One region of the Pseudalkalibacillus sp. Hm43 genome, then DNA from elsewhere that is predicted to be linked to it. Evidence: predicted binding sites of a transcription regulator. Region 1 holds the regulator's gene; each other region holds the start of a gene.
What was found. Region 1 encodes LexA, which represses DNA repair genes until DNA is damaged. Its sites were predicted from a motif close to CGAACATATGTTCG; they were not measured.
Positions count from the first base shown of each region.

Region 2: the regulator LexA is predicted to act here: its motif matches at 2,187-2,200, upstream of ruvA (Holliday junction branch migration protein RuvA).
Region 3: the regulator LexA is predicted to act here: its motif matches at 2,467-2,480, upstream of uvrB (excinuclease ABC subunit UvrB).
Region 4: the regulator LexA is predicted to act here: its motif matches at 2,149-2,162, upstream of parE (DNA topoisomerase IV subunit B).

Region 1 covers NZ_CM135129.1:728,934-732,693, reverse strand. The annotation lists gene ACXQIQ_RS03975 (murein hydrolase activator EnvC family protein) at 1-863, shown strand, start outside; gene ACXQIQ_RS03970 (arylamine N-acetyltransferase family protein) at 909-1,679, opposite strand; gene lexA (transcriptional repressor LexA) at 1,869-2,486, opposite strand; gene yneA (cell division suppressor protein YneA) at 2,646-2,948, shown strand; gene ACXQIQ_RS03955 (YneB family resolvase-like protein) at 2,973-3,614, shown strand; gene ACXQIQ_RS03950 (DUF896 domain-containing protein) at 3,675-3,760, shown strand, end outside.
Region 2 covers NZ_CM135129.1:3,625,286-3,629,045, forward strand. The annotation lists gene ACXQIQ_RS18780 (YhcN/YlaJ family sporulation lipoprotein) at 1-536, shown strand, start outside; gene ACXQIQ_RS18785 (YebC/PmpR family DNA-binding transcriptional regulator) at 678-1,433, shown strand; gene ACXQIQ_RS18790 (BofC C-terminal domain-containing protein) at 1,519-2,091, shown strand; gene ruvA (Holliday junction branch migration protein RuvA) at 2,223-2,819, shown strand; gene ruvB (Holliday junction branch migration DNA helicase RuvB) at 2,836-3,760, shown strand, end outside.
Region 3 covers NZ_CM135129.1:2,924,055-2,927,814, reverse strand. The annotation lists gene uvrA (excinuclease ABC subunit UvrA) at 1-404, opposite strand, end outside; gene uvrB (excinuclease ABC subunit UvrB) at 410-2,389, opposite strand; gene ACXQIQ_RS15265 (YobA family protein) at 2,619-3,005, shown strand; gene ACXQIQ_RS15260 (AIM24 family protein) at 3,066-3,760, shown strand, end outside.
Region 4 covers NZ_CM135129.1:422,394-426,153, forward strand. The annotation lists gene ACXQIQ_RS02235 (carboxypeptidase M32) at 1-1,173, shown strand, start outside; gene ACXQIQ_RS02240 (hypothetical protein) at 1,199-1,324, opposite strand; gene ACXQIQ_RS02245 (CoA-binding protein) at 1,526-1,936, shown strand; gene parE (DNA topoisomerase IV subunit B) at 2,217-3,760, shown strand, end outside.

The DNA of each region.
Region 1 (3,760 bases):
AAGATAAAGAGATTTTAGAGGCACATAAGAATGATAAACAGAAACTAGAAGAAACGAAGCAGAAAGTAGAAAAAGAACTTGCGCAGTTGAATCAACAAATGAAAGAATTAGAAAGTTTAAAGGCAAGCTTGAAGCAAAAAGTCGATCGTAAGAATGCACTCTTGAGCGACTTGAAAGAAGAAGAAAAGCACATGCATGAAGAGCTTGGTAAGTTGGAAGATGAACAGGATCTTCTAAGGAAGCAGCAAGCTGCGTTCGAAGCTGAAAAACGCCGACAGGAAGAAGAGGCGCGACGGGCTGCAGCAGCTCGGGCAGCTGCAGAAGCTGCGGCAAGAAAAGCAGCAGCTGAAAGAGCGGCAAAAGAGAAAGCGGCTGCAAAGAAATCGTCTTCAAGCCAATCGAGCAGTAATTCTTCTTCAAACAGCAATTCAACCAGCAGCAAACCGGCTGTTAAGAAACCATCTGTTTCAAGCAGCTTGTTCATGAAACCATCGGCTGGATATTTCACATCCGGTTACGGTCCTCGTTGGGGAAGCATGCATCCTGGAGTCGATATTGCGCGTGGTGGGACAGTTCCAGTTGTCGCATCTGCGTCAGGGACAGTCATCAAATCCTACTACTCTAGCAGTTACGGAAATGTCATCTTTATTGCCCACTATCTCAATGGACAAACATACACAACCGTTTACGCTCATTTAAGAAGTCGTAATGTTGGAAACGGTGCATCTGTCCAAAAAGGACAGCAAATTGGAATTATGGGGAATACAGGAAGATCGACTGGACAGCACTTACACTTTGAAATTCATAAAGGTCAATGGAATATGAGCAAATCCAATGCTATCAATCCACGACAATTTTTCTAAGTCTGATAAGAGAGAAGGGATCACCATTTCAGGTGATCCCTTTTATTATTCCATCATTTCGGTATCCAATTTGAAGTGTTTTTTTGATAACTCTTGGAATTGATTGGGTTTGACTTCAACCTTTTCGTGCTGACCATGATCCCATCGGGTCAGGGTGGTATCGGTTAATGTAATTCTCCCATTCTCAGTCAATCGGGTTAACAGAGGGTTTTTGTTGAATGGCGATTTTTCATGTTCAATGATTGTTTTTTGTATATCGTTGAACGCTGTGACATCTTCGATCTGTTCCGTCGAATCAAAAGTGTAACCTGCTCTCCAGTCTTTATCTTTATGCTTCAATTTTAGTTCGAGCGTATAATCTCCCAGATCGTTTTCTGATTTTTTCACAAAGAATTCCCCGTTGGAAGACGTCACTTTCTCACCACTCAAAGGGACCGGCTTCAATGGCAGATTACCACCAAAACCAGTGTCGACAAGATATTTTTTGCTGTTATGAATCAGTAGAATGGCGACATGGGTTCTTCCGAGCGGTTCACCGTTCAGAACGACTCCACGCACCATATACGCCTCAAAACCATTTTCAATCAAGAATAGATAAAGTAAAGGATTCAGTTCATAACAAAGTCCACCTTCTTCATTTATTAGAAGCTTGTCAATCAGGTAATCTTCTGTCAGAGGTTGCGTCTTATTTTGCATGATGCGTATGTTTTCAAAAGGAATGGTCCTTGATAAGTTTTGGAGTACCTGCTCCAGGTTATGGAAATCAACCGTTTCCTGGCTCGAAATTCCAATCCTCTTCCGGAACAATTCATTCATGTACAACACCTCCATTGAAATAACATTGAATAGGCTGCTTTTCATATCTTTATTTTCACACATTTGTAAATGAAGTGGAACGGTCATAGGAATGAAAAGTTTTAGAGCTTAAGTTGTAGAGTGTATACGCACAACATATGCAATAAAAAAAGGAGTGCGGATCATCCGCACTCCTCCTTACCACGGAATCTAGTGTATGGTTCGATAGACTCCAATGACTTTTCCTAGTATAGATACATTTTTTAGAATAATCGGTTCCAGAGAAGCGTTTTCCGGTTGAAGTCGGACATAATCTCTTTCCTTGAAGAATCGTTTGACTGTCGCTTCATCTTCCTCTGTCATAGCTACGACGATATCCCCATTGATGGCAGTGGACTGTTGTTTCACGATGACCATGTCTCCATCATAGATTCCAGCTTCTATCATACTATCACCTTGGACAACTAATGCGAATACATTGTCATCTCCTACCATATGATCTGGTAGAGGGAAATACTCTTCTATGTTTTCGATAGCCGTGATAGGTTGACCAGCAGTTACCTTACCAATGACAGGAACATTGATCGATTCGCTCTTCGGTATGGTCGTATCCATATCCTCTGTAATGACTTCGATCGCTCTAGGTTTGGTAGGGTCTCTACGAATCAACCCTTTTTTCTCAAGACGTGATAGATGTCCATGAACGGTCGAACTGGATGCGAGTCCAACTGCCTCCCCGATCTCACGGACAGAAGGAGGATATCCTTTATGTTTCACTTCAAACTTTATGTAATTCAATATGTCTTGTTGCCGGCGTGATAGTTTCATTCTGTCCACCTCAATTCTCCTCGTTTGTTGCATTAAGTATATCATGTGTTCGGCGAACATACAAACATAAGTTCGAGAAAAACGGTTGACAAGAACAGGCGTTCTTATTACAATGAATTTATCAAATGAGAACAGATATTCGTATCGGAGGGATTTGTAATGAAAAGACAGAACGGTTGGTCTTTCGTAATTGTATTGATTGTGATTGTCTCAATAATGGGAAGTTATTCACTCGTAAAAGCGAACTCTGAAGCGGAAGCAGAATACGTGAAGATCAAGATTGAACAAGGGGATACGCTTTGGGGTTTATCCTCCAAATATAAAAAAGATCATACTTTTACAGCTGAAGCATTCGTGAATTGGGTAGAGAAAAATAATGGTGTACAAGCAGAAAGCCTCCAACCGGGACAAACGGTCACGATCCCTGTTAAATTGGATATGAACCAGATTGCATCCAAATAACCGAACAGAAGTGAAGGGAATTACATGAAAGCAGTCATATACTGTAGAGTCAGCACAGAAAAAGAAACACAAGCATCTTCTCTCGAGCGTCAAGAAATGGAGCTTAGACAACTCGCAGCCGAGTTTCATTTTGAAATTATAGAGGTCATCCAAGAAATGAAAAGCGGTTTTGAGATTGAAAGAGACGGCATGCTTCAAGTAATGGATCTAGCAAAAGAAGGCTATGCGGATGTTTTACTAGTACAAGACGAAACGAGGATCGGCAGGGGAAGTGCCAAAATCGCCATTCTTCACACACTGGGAAAATATGGTGTAAAATGCTATACGATCAGTGAGCAAGGGGAAATCCAACTTACAGAAGCGGATTCAATGGTGCTTGAAATCGTGAGCCTAGTAGAAGACTATCAACGGAAGTTACATAATGCAAAGATCAAACGAGGAATGAGAAGAGCAGTCAACAAAGGCTATCGACCTGAACGGAACCTGTCCAATTTGACAAAAGGTGGACGAGAACGCAAGGAAGTCCCCATCGAAGAAATTGTAAGGCTTAGGCAGCTTGAGTTGACATTTAAGGAAATCGCGACGACTCTTAACGGATTAGGGTTTGATATTTCTAAAGCAACAGTCCACCGGCGGTATCAAGAATATGTGGATGCACAAAATTAGAAATATGAATCGAAATACGTTACACTTATAAAATGAATCTGGTTAAAGGAGTTTAGCGATATGCTTTCACAACAAAAAATAGATCGGATCAATGAACTTGCAAGAAAATCGAAAGCTGAAGGACTTAGTCCAAAAGAGAAGGACGA
Region 2 (3,760 bases), 840 kb from region 1:
CAGCATTATTACTGACTAGTGCTCTGACAGCTTGTAATGCTGACGATAATGAAGCATTGGATACACGTTATGATAATGATACACGTCCAATCGGTTATTACACCAATGATGGTCGAAACGATGGACCTATGACTCGTATTGCCGATCGAGATCGAAATGACTTGGATCGCGCAGAGATCAATTATGCGGATGATTATGAAGGTGGGGACCTTGCTAGAAAAATCGCTCGTAAAGTTGAGAACATGCGTGATGTCGACGATGCACGTGTTGTCGTAACAGGAGATTCTGTCCTGATCGGAATCGACACGAATGATCGTAACGATCGCGACGTAGAACCGAAAGTCCGAAATGCGGTTCAAAAAATGACAGATAAAAACGTCCGTATCACAACGGATGAAGATATGTTTACACGTATCCGCGACGTAGATAACGATTTGCGAGATGGAAATGGTTTCGCTGAGGTACAATCGGATGTCAACGCAATTATGGATGATATCGGAGACGCACTTCAACGTCCATTTCAAAACAACCGCTAAACATTCCTTTAGGTGATTCCGGCTCTCTCCGGAATCATCTTTTTTATTGCCATACATAGAGTTGTACTGGCTTTAAGCCAGTCCGCATCTTATGCTATATTAGGATAAAAACCTGTGATCCATGAAGGGGAGAGAGTTACAATGGCAGGACATTCTAAATGGAAGAACATACAACGCAGAAAAAATGCGCAGGATGCAAAACGCGGGAAAATCTTCATGAAACTCGCTAAGGATATATATGTAGCTGCAAAAGAAGGTGGAGGAGATCCAGAAACCAATCCTTCGTTACGTTTGGTGGTCGACAAAGCGAAAGCTGCAAATATGCCAAATGAGAACATTGACCGTGCAATCAAGAAAGCGACAGGCAATTTAGAAGGAGTCAGCTACGAAGAAATCGTTTATGAAGGATATGGAGCTGGTGGGACAGCTGTGATGGTTGAAGTGCTGACAGATAATAAAAACCGGACAGCAGCTGATGTCAGACATGCCTTCTCCAAGCACGATGGAAATCTGGGAGAGTCTGGTTGTGTCTCATTCATGTTTGACCGGAAAGGGTTGATCGTCATCAATCAGGAAGACGTAACTCTACCTGAGGATGAATTCATGCTTGAAGTCATTGATAGCGGTGCAGAAGAATATGAACTGAATGATGGTATGTTTGAGATCTACACGGAACCCGAAGAATATGCGACTGTAAAATCCGAACTAGAGTCGAAAGGCTATAAAATCTCTTCATCGGAAATTACGATGATTCCTCAAACGCTATCAAAGATCGAGAATGAGGAAGCCAAAAAAGTAGTCAAATTGATTGATGTACTTGAGGATTTGGATGACGTTCAGGAAGTCTATCATAACTTGGATATTGACGAAGAGGAGTACGAAACCCTCCTATCCTAATTGAATATGGATATTTTTCCTTAATACGGTAAAACTATTATTGATTGAACTTATGCCTTTAATAACTTCGTGAGGTGATCGTAAGGTGAAATCCTTCCGTATCAAAACATCGTGGGTTTTTCCTTTAGTAGTAACCGTATTAGGGACCGTTTACGTCTTCTTGTTTCATACATTTGAAGATGAAGTGAAGGCGAATTTGCCCTCGAAAACGAAAACGCAGCCATATGCTGAAGTAGAAGCTCAAACTGTCAGTGGACCTATAACGGTCGAGGTTTATCTTCAACGAACATACATCGATGGGAAGCAAAGTGAAGAAGTCATCTATGAAACGATCTGGTCGATGGAGGACTTCTGGGCGAATTATGCAGACTGGCAACTCGTCGATCAAGAAGTGAATAAAGTCATCTTCGAACAACAAGTGGATGACATCTCTCCACAAGCCAAGGTGAATGGATTTTTCGGTTTGACAGAGGAGGGGATCCTGACAATCTTCAACGGGCGACCGCACGAGGAAGAAGTGATCCAGTCATTCTTCCAAATCGACATAGAAAAACTGGAAAGCGGTCTGATGGAAGATCTGAAACAAGGGATCAAAATCCAGTCGAAACAAGAATATACTGAGGTATTGGAACGATTCCGACCATATGCCACGAATTAATGTACAAGCAACCTTCACGGGTTGCTTTTTTCATGGGAGAAGCATGGGAGATTCTTTCGACTTTTTTAAAAAGGATATGCTACAATGAGGAAATAGGAAGAAATGTTCGCATTTTAAGGGGAGAATAAAGGTTGATTGATTATATTACTGGCATAGTGAAATACATACATACCGACCACGTTGTTGTTGAATGTGGGCATATCGGATACAAAATCAACTGTCCAAACCCATTCGTGTACCAAAGGGAAATTGGGAAGACGACGACAATTTATACGTATCAACATGTACGAGAAGATATATTGGCCTTATATGGCTTCGAAAATTTAGATGAGCGCGATCTTTTCATGAAGCTGATACAAGTTTCCGGAATAGGGCCGAAAGGTGCATTGGCGATTCTCGCTTCCGGAAAACCGACACAAGTTGTTCAGGCAATCGAGAATGAAGATGAAAAATTCCTCACACGATTCCCTGGTGTTGGTAAAAAAACAGCGAGACAAATGATACTGGATTTGAAAGGGAAGCTGCCTAACTGGACAGAAACGTTGTTTGATGAAGAGCCTGTCCAATCTTACACGCCACAAGAAGGCTTGGATGATGCTTTGGAAGCCTTGGAGGCTCTCGGTTATGGTCAAAAGGAAATCAAAAAGATCGTTCCGCAGCTTGAAGAACAAGGTGAACTCTCAACCGATCAATACATAAAAAAAGCTTTGCAATTATTACTGAATTGATCGAGGTGGATGAAATATGGAAGATCGTATCATTTCAAATGAATTGAATCAGGGCGATGAAACGTTGGAGTTCAGTCTGCGTCCACAATATCTCCAACAATATATCGGCCAACACAAGGTGAAAGAAAACCTGCAAGTATTCATTGAAGCGGCTAAAATGCGTAGTGAACCTTTGGATCATGTATTATTGTATGGTCCGCCTGGACTTGGGAAAACGACATTGTCCTGCATCATTGCAAACGAAATGGGTGTGAATATCCGGACGACGAGTGGACCTGCGATTGAACGTCCTGGTGATCTGGCAGCGATCTTAACGGCGTTGGAGCCGGGAGACGTCCTGTTCATTGATGAAATCCACCGTCTTCATCGATCTGTAGAGGAAGTCTTATATCCTGCCATGGAAGATTTCTGTCTGGATATCGTCATTGGAAAAGGGGAAACCGCTCGTTCTGTACGTTTGGATCTGCCTCCTTTTACATTAGTCGGCGCGACGACAAGAGCGGGTCTTTTGTCTGCACCACTTAGGGATCGTTTTGGCGTACATAGTCGTTTGGATTATTATGAACTGGATGACTTGACCGAAATTGTCATCCGTACCGGAGATTTCTTTGATATAATGGTTCAGCCGGATGCAGCAGAGGAATTGAGCCGTCGGGCAAGAGGGACACCTCGGATCGTGAACCGTTTGTTGAAGCGGGTCCGGGACTTTGCTCAGGTCCAAGGTGATGGCATCATTACGAAAAACATTGCAGACGAAGCGCTGGAAAGGCTACAGGTCGACCGTTTAGGATTAGACAATATTGACTATAAATTGTTAAGAGGGATCATAGAAAATTATCAAGGTGGTCCTGTCGGTTTGAATACGATTGCAGCAACGATTGGTGAGGAACCTCAAACGATTGAGGATGTTTATGAACCTTACCTGCTACAAATCGGATTCA
Region 3 (3,760 bases), 1.5 Mb from region 1:
TGAACCGTCTGTGAAGTGATCGGTATATCGTGATTCGGGCAGACCGGATTTCCGATACGCGCAAACAATAGACGCAGGTAGTCATAGATTTCTGTAACGGTTCCGACAGTGGATCGCGGGTTCTTACTCGTCGTCTTCTGATCAATCGAAATGGCAGGTGAAAGACCTTCGATTGAATCTACGTCTGGCTTATCCATCTGACCTAGAAACTGTCGGGCATATGCAGAGAGGGACTCCACGTAACGGCGTTGCCCTTCCGCATAAATCGTATCGAATGCAAGAGAAGACTTCCCTGAACCGGACAAACCGGTCATGACGACCAGTTTGTTCCGAGGGATCGTCACATCGATGCCCTTCAGGTTATGCTCTCTCGCTCCTTTGATTGTAATGTTTTCGTTTGGCATAGGAGTCATCCTTCCGCTTTTAGCTCTAATACTAAGTCACGAAGCTCGGCCGCTCTTTCGAAGTCGAGATCCTTGGCCGCTTCTTTCATTTCTTTTTCCATCTTCTCGATGACTTTTTCTCGTTCTTTCTTCGTCATCTTCGCAACAGGCTTCTCTTTCGTCGTACCTGCTTCGTCTTCTGCATCGACGGTCGCTCGGATGAGATCCGGAATCGACTTTTGGATCGTCGTAGGTGTAATGCCGTGCTCTTCATTGTAAGCAATCTGCTTCGTACGTCTACGCTCCGTCTCGTCGAGTGCAATCTGCATGGATTTCGTAATTTTATCCGCATACATGATGACATGTCCGTTGGCATTACGCGCAGCACGACCGATCGTCTGAATCAACGATCGTTCAGCACGCAAGAACCCTTCTTTATCTGCATCCAAAATCGTGACGAGAGAAACTTCTGGAATATCGAGACCTTCACGCAACAGGTTGATTCCGACAAGTACATCGAACACGCCTCTACGCAAGTCACGGATAATCTCAATCCGCTCAAGTGTCTTGATTTCGGAGTGCAAGTATCGGACCTTCACACCATTTTCATGTAAGTAATCAGTCAAGTCCTCTGACATTTTCTTCGTCAACGTCGTCACAAGGACACGCTCTTTTTTCTTGACACGTTCCTGGATTTCGTCCATCAAGTCATCGATCTGTCCTTCAATCGGGCGGACATCGATCGTCGGATCAAGCAATCCTGTCGGTCGGATGATCTGCTCGGTCATCTTAGGCGAATGCTCGAGCTCGTATGGACCTGGAGTTGCAGATACGTAAACCGACTGACCTACTTTTTCCTCAAACTCCTCAAACTTGAGAGGGCGGTTATCTTTCGCGGAAGGCAAACGGAAGCCATGCTCAACCAGCACTTGTTTACGTGCCTGGTCCCCGTTATACATACCTCGAACCTGAGGAAGCGTGACGTGGGACTCATCCACCATCAGTAAGAAATCCTCAGGGAAGTAGTCAATCAACGTATAAGGCGTCGATCCCGCTGGTCGTAGCGTCAAGTGTCTTGAGTAGTTCTCGATTCCAGAGCAGAAGCCCATTTCCTCCATCATTTCGATGTCGTAACGGGTACGTTGCTCGAGTCGTTGGGCTTCCAACAGTTTTCCGTTCTCTTTCATCTCTTTCAACGTTTCTTCAAGTTCCGCTTGAATCCGTTCTATCGCAAGCTTCATCTTTTCAGCACGCGTTACGAAGTGGGATGCAGGGAAGATTGCTACGTGATTCCGTTCACCAAGGATTTCACCCGTCAAGGCATCTACTTCTGTAATCCGATCAATCTCATCTCCGAAAAATTCGACGCGGAGGCAATGCTCGTCACGGGACGCAGGGAAAATCTCGACGACATCTCCACGAACTCTGAACGTACCACGTGTGAAATTGATGTCATTCCGTGCGTACTGGACATCGACCAGGTCGCGTAGCAGTTGATCCCGATCTTTTTCCATACCGGAGCGTAATGAAACGACGAGTTCCTTGTATTCTTCCGGATTACCTAGACCGTATATGCAAGAGACACTGGCAACGATGATGACATCGTTCCGTTCAAAAAGCGCAGACGTTGCCGAGTGTCGGAGTTTATCGATTTCATCATTGATGCTCGCATCTTTTTCTATGAATGTATCGGATTGAGGGATATACGCCTCAGGTTGATAATAATCGTAGTAACTGACGAAATACTCGACCGCATTGTTCGGAAAAAGCTCTTTGAATTCACTGTACAACTGACCAGCGAGGGTTTTGTTATGTGCGATGACAAGCGTCGGCTTGTTCACCTGTTGGATGACATTGGACATCGTGAACGTCTTACCGGTACCTGTTGCACCAAGCAAGGTCTGATGTCGCTTGCCAGCGTTGATTCCCTCGACCAATTCTTTGATCGCTTTGGGCTGATCCCCTTCTGGCTGGTATTTAGACATGAGCTCGAACTTCTGATTCATACCCTGAATTCCCTCCGTTTCCTAAATCTCACTATCCAACATTATAGCACAGGAGAAGGAAAAAATAACAAGAAAAACGAACTTACATTCGCATTTTAAATTCTGGAAATTTTCCATGTAACGTTGGACCTGATCAAAACGTCTATACAGATAGAAATAGGTTTGATTTCTATTGAAAGGTTCCCGTTTCAAATCAAGAAGAAACGTTGCGAAAGAAGGGTGTGTTTTTATGAAAAGTTGGTACATCGGGGCTATCTTTCTATTCTTCCTCTCCCTGGTCGGATGTGGAAGTTCAATGAATGACGGGAGTTCAGGGAGCGATACAGGAACGAATGAAGAAGAGCTTTGGGAACATTCCCTCACCGGATATGTGGCTGATAAGGATGACTCTCGGATTCTTTTGATCGGAAAAATCACGAAGGAACAGCTGGAGCAGATGAGCATCCAAGAATTGCTGGAAACTGCAAGTCCTGAGGCATATTGGTTGAAAGTCCAAGATATTGAAGCATTCAAAATCGGACAAAAACTAGAAGTCTGGCCGATTGGTGGCATGATGGAGTCCTACCCCGCTCAAGGCGAGGGAGGAAAAGTGATCATTTTAGAAGAGCGAAAATGAAGGAAACTTTCTGCGGGTGGTGAACGTAAAAGAGTATAAAGAAGAAATGTAGGTGATTCGATGTCAAAGTATTCAATTGAAGAATTTGTACGACAAACCTCCCAGGAAGATAAAGGAGAAGGCTTTTTCGAACTGGAAACGCCTCGAATCCTTGAGGTCAATTTAGATGGGACTGTTTGGGCGAAAGCCGGGTCAATGGTGACGTATCATGGGCAGATCAAGTTTGTCCGTGAAGGGATCCTTGAACATGGAATCGGAAAAATGTTCAAGAAAGCACTGACGGGTGAAGGTGCTTCTCTTATGAAAGCGAATGGTTCCGGCAAGCTTTATCTCGCGGATCAGGGAAAGAAGATTTCCATCTTGCAGCTTCAGAACGATTCCATTTATGTGAATGGAAATGACCTGTTGGCGTTTGAGCCGTCGATTGATTGGGACATCAAGCTCATGCGCAGAATTACCGGTATGATGTCGGGTGGTCTGTTCAACGTGCACTGCCAGGGAACCGGGATGATTGCAATCACCTCCCATTATGAGCCGTTGACGATCCAGGTGAAGCCAGGACGTCCTGTGTTGACTGATCCGAATGCAACCGTCGCCTGGTCCGGGTCCCTCTCCCCAGACTTCCAGACGGACGTGTCGTTGAAAACGTTCTTCGGTCGAGGTAGCGGTGAATCAATCCAAATGCGGTTCGAAGGAGACGGTTTCGTCGTCGTTCAACCATATGAAGAAGTGTACTTCCAGAACGAAAACAGTTG
Region 4 (3,760 bases), 310 kb from region 1:
GCGGAGAATGTATGGGAAGAGGCAAAAGCAAACTCTGATTTCTCCATGCTTCAACCTTATTTGGAGAAGCTCGTCAATTTCAAAAAGAACTTTGTGGGTTATTGGGGATATAATGAACACCCTTACAATACATTGCTTGACCTGTACGAACCAGGTGTTGATGTCAAAACGATCGATCGCGTCTTCAATCAATTGCGTGAAGCAATCGTACCGCTTGTACAGGACGTAGTCGCTTCCAAAAATCAACCGGATACCTCCTTTTTATTTGATCACTTTCCGGCAAGTCAACAGGAGGCATTCAGCATGCATGTCCTAGAGCAAATGGGGTATGATTTCAAGGCTGGGCGATTGGACACGACGAACCACCCGTTTGCAATCGGTTTGAACCCTGGGGATGTCCGTGTTACCACGAAGTATGATGAGAAGGATTTTCGTACAGCTGTATTCGGTACCATCCATGAAGGCGGGCATGCACTTTATGAGCAGAACATCAGTCAAGACTTGATTGGAACACTATTATGTACAGGTACCTCCATGGGGATCCACGAATCCCAATCCCTATTCTGGGAGAATTTCGTTGGACGAAACTACTCTTTCTGGGAAAACAATTATGATACGTTCAAATCCTATTCAAACGGTCAGTTCGACAACGTATCGATGGATGATTACTATAGGGCCATCAATGTTGCCGGACCATCATTGATTCGTATTGAAGCAGATGAGATGACATATCCGCTCCATATCATCCTTCGTTATGAAATCGAAAAGGGACTCTTCAGCGATCAAATCCAAGTGAAGGACCTTCCTGAAGTTTGGAATGACAAGATGAAGGAGTACTTAGGAATAGAACCGAAAAATGATGCAGAAGGTGTACTTCAGGATATCCATTGGTCTGGTGGAGACTTCGGTTACTTCCCGTCTTACGCACTAGGCTACATTTATGCTGCACAGTTGAAAAATGCAATGTTGAAAGACATCCCTGACTTCGATCAAAAACTGAAGGAAGGCAACCTTCTTCCAATTAAAGAATGGTTGACGAAGAATGTGCATCAACACGGTAAAATGAAAAAACCGATTGAAATCATCAAAGAAGTGACAGGAGAAGGATTGAACGCAGAACATTTAATCCAGTATCTGTCCGATAAGTACCGAGGCGTTTACAAAATCGGCTAAACTTAAAGAATCCCCATCTCCTCCTTTAGAGGTGGGGATTTCTTTGTTGGATCTTCATCAAGATCTCTTCTTTTTCTTTTTCATCGATGATGGATAATACATTCAGCAAACAAGTATAGTATGATAACTTCTTCTTGATATGGTTAGACATGAATATTCCCTCCATTTTTTGCATTAGAGCAACTTATTTAGTTGATTACAATATATGTTGCTGTAAGAAAAAGTGGAACCAACAAGTGCCTGTAATAGCAGGAAATCCATTACATCACCACGAATATTATATGGAGGATGTTTGAAAAAGGGCGTTTCGTGAAAGGTTAGAATTAAATACATTTCAATGGGAGTGGTATCAATGGCTTTTCAAAATCCAGATCAATCGAAAATAAAAGACATTCTTCAAACGAAAAAGAGAATCGCTGTTGTTGGGTTATCTGATAAACCCGAAAGGACATCTTATCAGGTTTCCAGCTACATGAAAGACAACGGTTATGAAATCATTCCTGTCAATCCGACAATTGAAGAAACCATGGGGTTGAAAGCTTACCCATCACTTAAAGATGTGGAAGGTCCTATTGATATCGTAAATGTTTTCAGACGTAGCGAAGAACTTCCGGCCATTGCTGAAGAGGCGAAAGAGTTACAACCTGATGTGTTCTGGGCGCAATTAGGGATATTTAATGAAGAAGCTGCGAACATGCTAGAAAATACAAAAACGACAGTCATCATGGATCGTTGCATTAAGGTTGAACACGCATCCATGTAAACGTAATGAACCACTCCACGCAGAGTGGTTCATTTTGGCTTTCAAAAGGAAAATTGAATGAAAACCACTCAAAACGGGCAAAACGAATGGTAATATAAGATTAGAACGGCTTAAGCCTTATGATATAATGGTTCATTGCAGGCATGAATAAAAGATAATAGATGTATAACCGATACTATTGATGAACAATGTAACAAGTAAAACGTTGTATGTGAACAAATGTTCTGATACGATACAATTAAAAAATGTTTGTCTGAGTTTTGAAAGGGGCACGAGGGTTTTGGCTACAAGAGAACAGCTTTCATATAATGATGATGCCATTCAAGTTCTGGAGGGTCTTGAGGCTGTCCGCAAACGACCTGGTATGTACATCGGAAGTACAGATAACCGGGGATTACACCATCTCGTATATGAAATCGTAGATAATGCAGTCGATGAAGCATTGGCTGGGTATGGGAATGCCATCACTGTCAAGATACATAAAGATAACAGCATCAGCGTCGTGGATGAAGGACGTGGGATGCCAACAGGTATGCACAAAACAGGTAAACCGACACCAGAAGTCATCTTTACCGTCTTACATGCCGGGGGGAAATTCGGTCAAGGTGGATATAAAACAAGTGGTGGACTACATGGTGTGGGTTCATCTGTCGTCAATGCACTTTCGGAATGGTTGGAAGTGACCATCCATCGAGACGGCGTCATATACCATCAACGGTTTGTGAATGGTGGAAAACCAGCAACGACGCTCGAGAAAATCGGTACAACTAGAAAAACCGGTACAATCGTACACTTCAAACCGGACCCGAGTATTTTCTCTACAACGACATACAACTTTGAAACGTTAAGTGAGCGTCTTCGAGAAGCTGCTTTCCTTTTGAAAGGCATGAAGATCGAATTACATGATCTAAGAGATAATGATAATGAAAAAGTGGAGTTCCAATTTGATACGGGAATCGAAGCATTCGTCAATTATTTGAACGAAGAAAAAGATACCTTGCATCCTGTCGTCTCTTTTCAGGGATTCCAGAATGCCATAGAAGTCGAATTCGCTTTTCAATTCAATGATGGATACTCCGAGAACATGCTATCCTTCGTCAACAACGTACGGACGAAAGATGGTGGAACGCACGAGTCTGGTTCCAAAACGGCAATGACACGCGTGTTCAATGAATATGCACGGAAAACCGGACTTCTGAAAGAAAAAGATAAAAATCTTGATGGTTCGGACATCCGAGAAGGCTTAACTGCCATCGTGTCGGTTCGGATTCCTGAAGAGAAACTTCAGTTCGAAGGTCAGACGAAAAGCAAACTAGGTACGAGCGATGCTCGATCATCCGTTGACGCGGTCGTTTCAGAGCAGCTCAACTATTTCCTTGAGGAAAATCCGAAAGTAAGTGAGATGCTCGTTCGTAAAGCTGTCAAAGCTTCTCAGGCACGTGAAGCCGCTCGCAAAGCACGTGAGGATGCTCGGAACGGCAAAAAGAAGAATCGTAAAGATTCCATGCTGAGCGGTAAGTTGACGCCAGCATCATCTCGTAATGCTAATAAGAATGAGCTCTATCTCGTCGAGGGGGATTCTGCAGGCGGATCTGCCAAGCAAGGGCGCGACAGACGATTCCAAGCGATTCTTCCGCTCAGAGGTAAAGTCATCAACACCGAAAAGGCTAAGCTTGCCGATATCTTCAAAAATGAAGAGATCAATACGATCATCCATGCCATCGGTGCAGGTGTCGGGGCTGATTTTACGATAAAAGATTCCAATTATGACAAAGTCGTCATCATGACAGATGCCGATACAGACGGCTCCCACATCCAGGTATT